DNA from 3 places in the Pseudarthrobacter cellobiosi genome. Region 2 is predicted to be linked to each of the others. Evidence: riboswitches for the same ligand, from Rfam matches in the RefSeq annotation. Region 2 holds a riboswitch; each other region holds the start of a gene.
The links. A riboswitch is a leader RNA that binds a small molecule or an ion and turns the genes downstream of it on or off. The one in region 2 is predicted to bind thiamine pyrophosphate.

Region 1: it holds a riboswitch for thiamine pyrophosphate, as region 2 does, so the genes downstream of both, thiC (phosphomethylpyrimidine synthase ThiC) here and thiD (bifunctional hydroxymethylpyrimidine kinase/phosphomethylpyrimidine kinase) in region 2, are expected to answer to the same signal.
Region 3: it holds a riboswitch for thiamine pyrophosphate, as region 2 does, so the genes downstream of both, NG701_RS15285 (ECF transporter S component) here and thiD (bifunctional hydroxymethylpyrimidine kinase/phosphomethylpyrimidine kinase) in region 2, are expected to answer to the same signal.

The regions. Positions count from the first base shown of each region.
Region 1 is NZ_JAMXBK010000021.1:179,595-183,858, reverse strand. Features, by position in the region: gene NG701_RS07740 (alpha/beta hydrolase) at 1-631, shown strand, start outside; gene thiC (phosphomethylpyrimidine synthase ThiC) at 636-2,453, opposite strand; TPP riboswitch at 2,448-2,555, opposite strand; gene NG701_RS07730 (VOC family protein) at 2,711-3,586, shown strand; gene NG701_RS07725 (hypothetical protein) at 3,700-4,137, shown strand.
Region 2 is NZ_JAMXBK010000021.1:45,805-50,068, reverse strand. Features, by position in the region: gene NG701_RS06995 (Rne/Rng family ribonuclease) at 1-1,794, shown strand, start outside; TPP riboswitch at 1,896-1,993, shown strand; gene thiD (bifunctional hydroxymethylpyrimidine kinase/phosphomethylpyrimidine kinase) at 1,976-3,574, shown strand; gene rplU (50S ribosomal protein L21) at 3,847-4,155, shown strand; gene rpmA (50S ribosomal protein L27) at 4,217-4,264, shown strand, end outside.
Region 3 is NZ_JAMXBK010000026.1:319,214-323,477, reverse strand. Features, by position in the region: gene NG701_RS15310 (Na+/H+ antiporter subunit E) at 1-327, shown strand, start outside; gene NG701_RS15305 (MrpF/PhaF family protein) at 324-602, shown strand; gene mnhG (monovalent cation/H(+) antiporter subunit G) at 592-1,014, shown strand; gene NG701_RS15295 (DUF4235 domain-containing protein) at 1,043-1,306, opposite strand; gene NG701_RS15290 (heme-degrading domain-containing protein) at 1,348-1,890, opposite strand; TPP riboswitch at 1,947-2,088, shown strand; gene NG701_RS15285 (ECF transporter S component) at 2,153-2,803, shown strand; gene NG701_RS15280 (ABC transporter ATP-binding protein) at 2,803-4,264, shown strand, end outside.

The sequences.
Region 1 (4,264 bases), 130 kb from region 2:
GCGGCGGCACGGTTTTGACCCCGTCGCTGAACCCGTGGAGTCCTCGTTCTCGGAAGATACCGCCATCATCCTGCGCTCACTTGCCGATGACGGCCGCGGGGCCGCTGGGGGCCATATTGTTGCCCACGCCGAGGGCGCGATTGCGGCCATGATGGCTGCCGTCGAACACCCCGAGCTGGTGTATTCCCTCACGCTGGTAGAACCGGCGTGCCTGTCCTTGACCGCCGAACTGCCGGCCACGGCCGCACACCGCGCCCTGATGCAACCGCTGTTCGACGTCCGGCACCAGCTCTGCGATGAAGACTTCCAGCGTGAGTTCGTGCGGCGAATGTTCGCGGCGGACCTGCAGGAGCCCGCCACGCCGGAGGAAAAACGGTCGGCGCGCCGGCTCCGGTTGCAGGCGCCGTCCTGGGAGGCCCCGCTGCACATTGTTCCGGGCGTCCCCACCCTGGTCCTGACGGGTGGGTGGGAACCGCTCTACGAGGAGATCGCCGGATATCTGCAGGAAACCGGTGCCCTGCACCGCATCGCTGCGGGAGGACACCGGCCCCAGGACTCTGCCGAAGGTGACCGTGCCATCCGGTCCTTCATCGCCGACGTCGGCAGGTCACGCTCGGTTCAGGCTTCCTGAGCCGTCAGCTCCCGGCCGGGATCCGAAGCTCGGGGAGGTAGACCTTCCCGCCGGCGGCCAGGAACTCCGCACTCTTTTCGCGCATCCCGCTGTAGGCCTCGGCGATGGCCGCCTGCGAATCTGCCGAACCGTATTCGTCCCTGATGTCCTGGCTGATCTTCATGGAGCAGAACTTCGGGCCGCACATGGAGCAGAAGTGGGCGGTTTTGGCCGGTTCGGCGGGCAGCGTCTCGTCATGGAAGGCCTCCGCCGTGACCGGATCCAGGGACAGCGCGAACTGGTCGCGCCAGCGGAACTCGAACCGGGCCTTGGACAGGGCATCATCCCGCTCACGGGCGCCGGGGTGGCCCTTGGCAAGGTCTGCTGCGTGGGCGGCGATCTTGTAGGTGATCACCCCGGTCTTCACGTCGTCCTTGTTCGGCAGGCCAAGGTGTTCCTTGGGCGTGACGTAACAAAGCATCGCCGTGCCGTACCGGGCGATTTCCGTGGCGCCGATGGCGGACGTGATGTGGTCGTAGCCGGGGGCAATATCCGTAACCAGCGGCCCCAGGGTGTAGAACGGGGCGCCCTTGCAGAGTTCCTGCTGGCGTTCCACGTTCTCCCGCACCAGGTGGAACGGGACGTGCCCGGGACCTTCCACCATGACCTGCACGTCGAATTCCCACGCCCGCTGGGTCAGTTCAGCCAGGGTGTCGAGCTCGGCGAACTGGGCGGCGTCGTTGGCGTCCGCCGTCGCTCCCGGGCGCAGTCCGTCGCCCAGGGAGAACGCGACGTCGTACTTGGCGAAGATCTCGCACAGGTCGTCGAAGTGCGTGTACAGGAAGTTCTCCTGGTGGTGGGCCAGGCACCAGCCTGCCATGATGGCACCGCCCCGGGAGACGATGCCGGTGACGCGGTTGGCCGTCAGCGGCACGTAACGCAGCAGCACACCGGCGTGGATGGTCATGTAGTCCACGCCTTGCTCGCACTGCTCAATGACCGTGTCCCGGAAGATTTCCCACGTCAGAGCGTTGGCTTCGCCATTGACCTTCTCCAGCGCCTGGTATATCGGTACCGTACCGATGGGCACGGGGGCGTTGCGGATGAGCCATTCCCGGGTGGTGTGGATGTCATCGCCGGTGGACAGATCCATCACCGTGTCGGCGCCCCACTGGGTGGCCCACTGGAGTTTGTCCACTTCCTCGGCGATGGAGCTGGTCACGGCGGAGTTGCCGATGTTCGCGTTGATCTTGACCAGGAAGGCCTTGCCGATGATCATCGGTTCGGATTCCGGGTGGTTGATGTTGTTGGGGATGATGGCGCGGCCAGCAGCGACTTCGCTGCGGACCAGTTCCACGTCACAGTTCTCGCGGAGGGCAACGAACTGCATCTCGGGGGTGATGACACCCTGCCGCGCGTAGTGCATCTGCGTGACCGTCCGGCCGTCGACGGCGCGGCGGGGCACCGGCTGTGCGCCCTTCCACTCCGCAGAGGCTGCGCCGCGGCGCACGGCCGACCTGCCGTCGTCGAGCAGGTTCCGTTCCCGTCCGCTGTAGGGCTCGGTGTCGCCGCGGGCGGCGATCCACTCTGAGCGGAACGGGTTGAGGCCCACCACCGGATCGCTGCCCGGTCCCGCCGTGCGGTAGGTCCGGAAAGGCCCGTTCGCTTGGCCGTTCGGCGACGGTTCCAGCGCGATTTCGGTCACGGGAACCCGGATCCCCGTGGCCTCATCGTTGATAAACGCCAGCGAGTGGGACTTCAGTGACTGGGTTTCAGGCTGGAGCGTTTGATCCACGTCGGCTTCATTTTTGGCAAGGATCAGCTGTGTTTCTTGTGTATTCAATGAATACTCACTTCCTTCGCCGGCATTACCCGGACAGGTTCAACGGTCGCAGGCTGCGTCAGCCCGATCTCAGCCCCTGCAAGGGCTCCCGTGTGGTCAAGTCGAAGCTACCACAGGCGGAGGGTGGCCTGGTGACAGCAATCACGGGAAAGCGGTCGCAATTTGGCTGCGCCGCCACTTGAATTAAATTGAAGCTTCAAGTAAATTGGAACCATAGCCGCCTTCCATCCGAAGGCCAACGGACCGGGAGTTTTCAAATGACTGCAGAAGCCACCAGCCGGGATCTCCTTCCCGCCGACCTCTCCATGGGCGCCGTGATGCTCAAGGTGGGCGACATGAAGCTGATGACCGACTACTACCAGCGTGCGCTCGGCCTGGAGGTCGTCGCGGAACAGGACGGCGGCGTCTATCTTGGCCGCCTTCAACGCCCGCTGGTCCACCTCGCGGCCGCTCCGTCGTTGAATCTGCCTGGCAGGGGAGAGGCAGGGCTGTTCCACACCGCACTGCTGTTTGACGACCAGGCTTCGCTTGCCGCAACGGTAGCCACCGCTGCCCAGTACGAACCCCGGTCCTTCACCGGCAGCGCCGACCACCTCGTCAGCGAGGCCTTCTACTTCAATGACCCCGAAGGCAACGGCATCGAACTGTACTGGGACAGGCCGCGCGAAAACTGGTCCTGGAACGGGAAGGATGTAGTGATGGACAGCCTGGCACTGCCGCCGCAGCGCTACCTCGAGCAGCACCTGACCCAGGATTCCGTGGCCGGCCAGCGGGCCAGCGAAGCCGGCGTGGGCCACGTCCACCTCCAGGTGGGCGACGTCCAGTCAGCGCACGATTTCTACGTGGGCACGCTGGGCTTCGAAAAGACCGCCGGCTGGCACGGGCAGGCACTGTTTGTCTCCGCGGGCCGGTATCACCACCACATGGCCATGAATGTGTGGAACAGCCGCGGAGCCGGTCCCCGCAAGGACACCCTGGGCCTCGGCGAAGTGCTCATCGAGGTCCCTTCCGGGGATGACGTCGGAGCGCTCGCCGACCGCCTGAAGGTCGCCGGTGTGGCCTCGCACCACACGGGCGCCGAGCTTCGCTTCGAGGACCCGTGGCGCAACAATATCCGTGTCGCCGTCCGCTGAGTGCGGATGCCAAATGTGCGGCCTGCCTTGTACTAGGCTGATTCTGAACGGCCGGGGCGGCGCTTGCTGCTGCCCTTTCAGGCCGCACCGTCGATGGAATGAGGGCTGTTCCCATGGGCTTCACTGAAATTTTTGTTTCCACTCACGATGCCGCTCTGAAGCGGGCGGACGTCCTGGATGCAGGCGGCTCCCCGGCGGGCCAGGCCCTGCGGATTCCCGGAATCAGCGATTTCGAAATCGAGCAGCTTGGCGATCTTGCCGGCGTTGCGGTGCACGCCGGTGGCGCGGACTACGAACTGGCCATGGTTGACGTGGCCAGTGATTCCCTCCTCGGGGTCCCGCCGGCCATGGTGCGTGCGCTCGCGGACCTGCTCAGCTACGAGACTGAAGGCGAAGGCAATGTCCTGGACGACGTCGCTGAAAAGTGGGCCGCCCAGGATGACATGCCGTTCGGCGCAGCCGAGGCCCGGACGTATGTCCAGCAGTTCGCTGAGCTTGCCAACTCCGTCGATGACGCCGCACGCACCGGCGTGTATGTCTGGTCGTCGTAGACCGGCCGTGGCCCGCCGGGTCCGCCCGGCTGCCCCATCCCGACGTGTCAAGTCGAAATCCGGACGCTGATCTGGCACAATAAACAGGTACTCGATCTGCGTGGCCCCTCTCTCCGCGTCCGGATCC
Region 2 (4,264 bases):
TTGACCAGCCAGATCTCGCTGCCCGGCCGCTACCTGGTCTATGTGCCCGGCGGCTCCATGACCGGCATCTCCCGCAAACTGCCCGACGTCGAGCGCAACCGCCTCAAGCGCATCCTCAAGGACCGCCTCCCGGAGCACGCCGGCGTCATCGTCCGCACCGCTGCCGAAGGCGCCTCGGAAGAGGAGCTCACGCACGACATCAACCGGCTGCGCGCGCAGTGGGAGGGCATCGAAAGCCAGTCCACGTCCACCAAGATCCTCGCGCCGGAGCTGCTCTACGGCGAACCTGACCTCACCATCAAGGTGGTCCGTGACGTCTTCAACGAGGACTTCTCCAAGCTGATCGTCTCCGGTGAAGAGGCCTGGGACACCATCGAGGCCTACGTCACCTACGTGGCCCCGGACCTCGTGGGCCGCCTGGAAAAGTGGACCAAGGACCAGGACATCTTCGCTGCGTGGCGGATCGATGAGCAGATCCACAAGGCCCTGGAACGCAAGGTCTTCCTGCCTTCGGGCGGCTCGCTGGTCATCGACCGCACCGAAGCCATGACCGTGGTGGACGTCAACACCGGCAAGTTCACCGGCAGCGGCGGCAACCTCGAGGAAACCGTCACCAAGAACAACCTCGAGGCAGCTGAAGAAGTGGTCCGGCAGCTCCGGCTCCGCGACATCGGCGGCATCATCGTCATCGACTTCATCGATATGGTCCTCGAATCCAACCGCGACCTGGTCCTCCGCCGCATGGTGGAATGCCTGGGCCGCGACCGGACCAAGCACCAGGTGGCCGAAGTGACCTCGCTGGGCCTCGTGCAGATGACGCGCAAGCGCATGGGCACCGGGCTCCTGGAAGTCTTCGGCGAGCAGTGCGAAACCTGTGCAGGCCGCGGGATCGTCACCCACGACGACCCCGTGGAACACCGCCGCGCCAATACGGTAGCCGCAGAGCACCACGTGCAGCGTGTGGACAGCCGCCCGGAAACCCAGCGCACCGATAACATACGCACCGACAGCCAGCGCCCGGACAGCCAGCCGGGTGGCCGCACTGACCGGAAGCGCCGCCGCGGACGCGGCGGACAGCCGCTGGAAACGGTACCGGCAGCTCCGGTGCAGATCCACACGGTCCACCCGGAAGCCAGCGATGCCGAGCGCCATGCGAAAGCGGAGGCCACGCGGGCAGCGCTTGCGAACATTGCGGCCGCAGCCCACGCTGCGCATCTGCATGACGACGAGGTGGCTCACGCATCCGCTGCCGCGGGCCGGCAGCCTGCGGCTCCGGTGCCGGCTCCGGTTGGGCAGTCCGAAACCGACTCCAACGGCCGCCCGGCCGCAGTGCTGACATTCGGCGGCGAACAGGTGGTGCTTCCGTTCGTGGCGCACCACGATGACCAGCCGCACGCACCTGCCCTGACACTTGACCGCCTCGCGGAGGCCTTCGCCCACCTTGGCGAGCCGGCACCTGTAGCGGAAAGCACGCCGTCGGCAGTCCAGGCAACTGAAACCCAGTCGGCCGAACCTGCCCGCCAGCGGCAGCCAGCCGTGGCGGAGAAGGATTACTCCGACCACACCGAGGAGCCCCGCGCCCGCCGTCCCCGGCGGAACCGGAGTGCCAGCCGTGCCCAGGGCGCAGCCAACGCCACGTCCGTAGAGCATCACGAAGCCGCTCCGGCGGCTCCCGCCGGACACACCCACGCCGCCAAGGCGCCGGAGCCCGTCAAGGCTCCTGTGGCCGACAAACCGGTTGCCGCCAACGCGCCCATCATCCTGGGCGTAGGAGTTCCGGCCTCGGAGCTCTGACCAAGCAGTAGGGCAAGCCAATACAACGGCGCCCGGACGTGCCTGTGAATCACAGGCTGCGTCCGGGCGTCCGGCGTTAAGTCCCGGGGAGCGCTAGGCTGGTGACTGACACGGGGTGCCGCGCAGAGAGCCGGCTGAGATCCACACCCGTTGAACCTGTCCGGTTAGCACCGGCGAAGGGATGTCTCCTTTGGCTTCAACTTCTGTCCTTCCCCCTGCAACACCCGCGGCGGCTCTGCTGGAAGCCCCAGCAACCCGGGCTGAGGTCCGGCCCGCACCAGGCCGCTCTTCTGCGGTCCGGGTGTTGCGTGACGTTCCGCGGGTGCTGTCCATTGCCGGATCGGACCCTTCAGGGGGCGCGGGCGTCCAGGCCGACCTCAAAAGCATTGCCGCCCTTGGCGGCTACGGCATGGCGGCCATCACCGCGCTGACGGTCCAAAACACCCAGGGGGTCCAGGCGGTTCACGTCCCGCCTGCGTCCTTCCTGGGCCAGCAGCTTGATGCCATCAGCGACGACATCACCATCGACGCGGTCAAGATCGGCATGCTGGGCGACGCTGCGGTGATAGGCGTGGTCCGCGACTGGCTGGAAAAGGTGCGTCCCGCCGTCGTCGTTCTTGATCCGGTGATGGTGGCCACGAGCGGCGACCGGCTGCTGCAGGAGTCTGCCGAGGCGGCCCTGCGGGAGCTGCTCCCGCTCGCGGACCTGATCACCCCCAACCTGGCCGAACTGGCCATCCTGGTGGGGGAGCCGCAGGCGAGGGAATGGCACGACGCGCTCGGGCAGGGGCAGCGGTTGTCCGCCGCGACCGGTGCCACCGTACTGGTCAAGGGCGGCCATCTCGACGGCGGTGCGTGCCCGGATGCCCTGGTCAACGCTGCCGGGCTGCTCGCCCAGGAGGTGGTGGAGGTGAGCGGGGACAGGATCCCCACGCGCAACAGCCACGGCACCGGCTGCTCGCTGTCATCGGCCATTGCCACGGCTCAGGCCCGGCTGGGGGACTGGGAAGCCGCATTACGGCAAGTGAAGCCCTGGCTGGTGGGCGCGCTGCAGGCCTCTGACCAACTTGAGGTGGGCGCGGGCAACGGCCCCATCAACCACTTCCACCACATGCAACAGGTTCCGGCAGCCGGCGAGTTCGCAGAGACGCTGCGCCGGGCGTCGGAGCCGGATCTTGCAGCCATCTACGGGCTGGATTTCATCCGCGACCTGGAGGCCGGCACATTGGCTGAGGAACAGTTTGCCTATTACCTCGCCCAGGACGCCATCTACCTCAACGGCTATTCGCGGGTCCTCGCCCGGGCCAGCGCGCTGGCGCCCACGGAAGCCGCCCAGCTGTTCTGGGCAAAGTCGGCCCAGCAATGCCTTGAGGTCGAGTCCGAACTGCACCGCACGTGGCTAAGCACCAGGACAGTGGACTCCGTCCTGGGACCTGTCACCAAGTCCTACGTGGACCACCTGCTGGCGGCCTCTGCCTCCGGCAGCTACGCGGTCCTCGTGGCGGCGGTACTGCCGTGCTTCTGGCTGTATGCCGAAGTGGGACAGACTCTCCACGCGGAGTTCCTGGCTGCGGGTGCACCGGCAGCACATCCTTATGCCGACTGGCTCCGGGCCTATGCTGACGAGGATTTCGCCCAGGCCACGCGTGACGCCATCGCCTTGGCTGACGACGCCGGCCGGAGTGCTTCCGCGGATGAACGGGCGGCGATGCTGGTGGCTTTCAGGCAGTCGTGCCGGTTCGAGGTGGAATTCTTCGACGCGCCGCGAATTCATTCCTGACAGGCTGCGGCCCTTGCGGCCTGTACGATAGTCAGGCACGGTTTTGGATTGTCAGTGCAGTACCTGCTTGTGGGTCCTATCACAGACAACCTGCCGTAACCAGCCTCATTTGCGGCCGAAGGCAAAATTAGCGTATTCTAGATCTTCGGTGCTTACGCCAACACTTGGGTTACGACCCCACGGCGTTGAGGCACAGCGAGAACCCAGCCAACTATGGAACAGGGTTCAGCACGCAAATTTAGTAATAAACGTCGAGAGAAGTGAGTTCCCAAGTGGTGTACGCGATTGTCCGCGCAGGCGGCCGCCAAGAGAAGGTTTCCGTTGGAGACTTCGTTACCCTGAACCGCGTCCCCGGTGGAGCCGGCAGCACCTTTGAGTTGCCCGCACTGCTCCTGGTAGACGGTGACAAAGTCACCTCTGCCGCTGCGGACCTGGCCAAGGTAACGGTTACGGCTGAGATCCTCGAGGACCTCCGTGGTCCGAAGATCGTCATCCAGAAGTTCAAGAACAAGACCGGTTACAAGAAGCGCCAGGGTCACCGTCAGGAATTGACCAAGGTCAAGATCACGGGTATCAAGTAACTCTTCGTTACTGTTCAGGTTCTTCAGCAGATTCCCCAGAATTTAAAGGCAGGCATTTCAAATGGCACATAAAAAAGGCGCGAGTTCCACTCGCAACGGTCGTGACTCC
Region 3 (4,264 bases), on a different contig from region 2:
AGGGTGGTGGCAGCCAGCGTCGAGGTCATGTATCTGGCGGCTGTCCGCGGCCCGCGGGTCATCAACGCCGTCGTGGCTGTCCCGCTGCGCAGCCATCAGGACCTGATGGTCACCGCCGTGGGGCACGTGATCTCACTGATCCCGGGCTCCCTGGTGGTGGAAGTGGACCGTTCAACGTCCACCCTGTATCTCCACGCGCTCAACGTCAGCAGTGCCGAGGACGTGGAAAGCCTGCGCAAGGAAGTCCGCTCCATCGAAGCGGGCCTGATCAGGATCATGGGCACCCGCGAAGAACTCGAAGCAATCCGGCAGGAGGCCGCAGCATGATGCAGACCGTCCTGGCTGTCACGGCAGTCATTCTTTCGCTGGCTGCGGCGGGCGCCATCATCAGGATTGCCCGCGGCCCCTCGCTGCTGGACAGGGTGCTGGCCTCCGACGTCCTGCTTGCGATCCTCGGTGCGGCCCTGTGCATCGACATGGCCGTCAACCGGCACCTGAACAACCTGATGCTGCTGGTGGCGCTGTCCATCGTCGGTTTCATCGGCTCGGTGACCGTTGCGCGCTTCGTGGCCGACCGGCGAGAGCAAGCCAATGAATCCTGAGGCCAGCGTGGTTGATAACGTCATCGATACCGTGTCGGCGGTGTTCCTGGTGCTGGGTGCCCTGATGTCGCTCGCCGCCGCCGTAGGCCTGCTCCGCTTCCCGGACCTGCTGAGCCGCATGCATGCAGCCACCAAGCCCCAGGTGCTGGGGCTGTTCCTGCTCCTGGCGGCCATCGGCCTGCAGCTGCGCACCTGGTGGGTGTGGCCGGTGCTGCTGGTGGCCTGGATTTTCCAGCTGCTGACGGTGCCGGTTTCCGCCCATATGGTGGGCCGCGCCGGTTACCGGACCAAACACCTGCACCGGGAGCTGCTCAGCTCCGATGAACTCGATGCCGTGGTTCAGCAGGCGGCGCGATCCGCCCGGGATGAGTCCTCCAGGGATGAAGCGTCCGACGGCGGCCGGCGGGACTGAGCGTCAGCCGCCGGCCTGCTCGCCAGGGTTAGACGATGTCCTGGGACTTGGCGAAGCGGGTGATGGCCCGCTGCGTGCCGCGGTTGGCGAGCACCTGAATGATGGTGCTGACCGAGGCCGAAATGAGCGCGAAGGTGAGTGCCGAGCGAAGGCTCGTGGGGGTGTCTTCATCCTTGCCGGTGGGAGGCTTCCGGCCGGTGGACTTTTCCCACACGGTATTGACCATCTTGGTGCCGACGAACCCGGCGCCGATGCTGATTGCAGTGCCGAGCAGCTTGATGAACAGGTTCATTCGTTGAACTCCTTGTGAGCGGATCCGGGACTGTCTTTAGCCTAACCCGGCTGCATGGACTCCAGAATCTCCCGCAGGGCTTCCACCACCAGATCGTGGTCCTGCTGCTGGGGCAGGCCTGAGACCGTCACCGTGGCCACTGCACCCACGCCTGTGACGTAGACCGGGAAGCAGCCGCCGTGCGGGGCGTAGGTGGACTCGTCGAACCAGCCGTGGTCCTCGATCCGGCCGCCATGCAGCCTGCCGCGCAGGCCCACCAGCAGCGACGGGATCTCATACCTGGCGGCGGTGCGCTGCTTGGCCCGGATCCAGCGCTCGTTGTCCGGGGTGGCGCCGTCCAGGGCCACGTGGAACAGGACCTGGTCACCCTTGGTGATGTCGATCGCGATGGGCAGCTTCCGGCTCTTGCCCAGCTCCACCAGGAGCAGCCCGAGGTTGAGGGAGTCGTCCTTGCTGAAATGCGGAAACTGCAGCTCGTTGATCTCGGCTTCGACCCGGGCTATCAGGGCCTCAAGCAGCCCCGCCGGCTGGGGCACTGTCGAATCGGGATTGAACGCAGTCACAGTCGGGTTGTTGGCAGTCATGGCCCACAATCTACCCCGCCCGCGGTGTAAACTGGAGCACGCCCATCAGGGCAGATTTATTACGACAGGGGAGCGCCGCCGTCGGGCATCACTGGCATTGCCAGGGAACCGCAGCTAGGCGCTGAGAGTGCGGACAGCCGCAGACCCTCGAACCTGATCCGGTTAGTACCGGCGCAAGGGAGTCGAGTTCTCGAAGTGTCCGGAAACGGCGGCAGCGCCGCACGCCGGGGCACTTTCCCCTCCTGTTCCTCAGGAGGACCAAATGACAACTGCAGCAATCAAAAAGACCGGCAATACCTGGCGTGTTGTGGACATCGTGGTGGCGGCGCTCATCGCCATCACCGGCGGTGTGATCTTCTGGGCCTGGTCCCAGGGCGCCGGCATCATTTCCGCCCCCATGAACGCCGTTTACCCCCCGCTGACCGGCCTGATCGCCGGCGGCTGGATGATCCCGGCAGTGCTGGGCATGCTCATCATCCGCAAGCCCGGCGCGGCGCTCTTCTGCGAAGCGGTGGCCGCCACCGGCGAACTCATCATGGGCTCGCAGTACGGCGCCACGGTGCTGATCTCCGGACTCCTCCAGGGCCTGGGCGCCGAACTGGTGTTCTTCCTGCTGGTGTACGGCAACTTCCGGTTCAAGTCCTTCCTGCACCAGAAGTACAACCTGATCGCCGCACTGCTGGCCGGTGCCGGCGCGGGCCTGTTCTGCGGCCTCAATGACTCCTTCCTGCCGTGGGGCTGGAACATCGCCTACGAGCCCGGCGACAAGCTCGCGTACATCGTGTTCTGCACCATCTCCGGCGCGGTCATTGCGGGTGCGCTGTCCTGGATCGCCACCCGCGGCCTGGCCAAGACCGGCGTGCTGAGCTCGTTCGCGTCCCGGAAGGCAGCGTCGGAGCCCGTCTTCAACTGATGACCGCTTCCGACGCCGGCGCCTCCGCAGTGCGCCCCGCCGCGGTGTCCGCCCGTGGCTGGGGCTGGCGGCATGCCGGACGTTCCGCGCCCGCCGTCCACGGGCTCGACCTCGACATCGCTCCTGGCGAGCGGGTGCTGCTGCTGGGCCCCTCGGGCGCCGGCAAGTCAACGCTGCTGCACGCGCTCGCAGGGGTGCTGGGGGACGAAGGGGACGACGCCGACGAAACCGGTTCGTTGCTGATCGACGGCGTGGTGCCCCGCGGGCAGCGCGGCCGCTCGGGCCTGATGCAGCAGGATCCGGAAACGCAGGTGGTGCTTTCGCGTCTGGGCGACGACGTCGCCTTCGGCGCCGAGAACCTCGCCGTTCCGCGGGACGAGATCTGGCGGCGCGTCCATGAAGCGCTCGACGACGTCGGGCTGCGAAGTGCCGGGGGCGGCGGTTTGAACGCCGGTGCCGGCGCCGGTTTGAACGCCGACGGCGGCGCTGGCGCCGGCGGGCTCCCACTGGACCACCCGACGTCGGCCCTTTCCGGCGGGCAGAAGCAGCGCCTGGCATTGGCCGGGATACTCGCGATGCGGCCCGGGCTGATCCTGCTGGACGAGCCCACCGCGAACCTGGATCCCGCCGGCGTGCTGGAAGTCCGGGACGCCGTGGGCCGCTGCCTGGACAAAACCGGCGCCACCCTCGTTGTGGTGGAGCATCGCGTGTCCGTCTGGAAGGACCTGGTGGACCGGATTGTGGTGCTCCAGCCGGGCACCGCAGCGGGCTCCGCTGGAGGTTCCGCCAGCACGTCCGCGGTCCTGCTGGACGGGCCGCCGGACCAGGTGCTGGCGGAGGCACGGGACATGCTGATCGGCGCGGGCGTCTGGGTGCCGGGCTATGTTCCGGCAACCCGCCGCCGCGTATCCGCAGGCTCCGGTGACCTGCTGCTGGCTGCCGAGGACCTTGCCGTCTCCCGCGAGCGTCCGCGGCGCCGCGGCTTCCGGACGATCCCGCCCGTTCCAGTGCAGCTGGGCATCACGGCTCAGGTCCGTTCCGGCCAGGCACTGACCGTCACGGGCCTCAATGGCGCCGGCAAGTCAACGTTTGCGCTGACGCTCGCCGGACTGCTGGCGCCGGTGGCGGGGAAGGTGTCCGCCGCCGTCGAGCTTTCCGAGGGGGCGGGGATCGACCCCTTCAAATGGAAAGCCAACCAGCTGATTTCCCGCATCGGAACCGTGTTCCAGGAGCCCGAGCACCAGTTCGTTACCGGCCGCGTGCTGGACGAACTGATGTTCGGACCGCGGCACCTGGGGCATGGCGAGGAGCGGGTTGATGAGCTGCTGGAACGGCTGCGCCTGACGCACCTGGTGGACGCCAATCCGTACACACTGTCCGGCGGCGAAAAAAGGCGCCTGTCGGTGGCCACTGTCCTCGCGGCCCACCCGCGTGTGCTGGTGCTCGACGAGCCGACCTTCG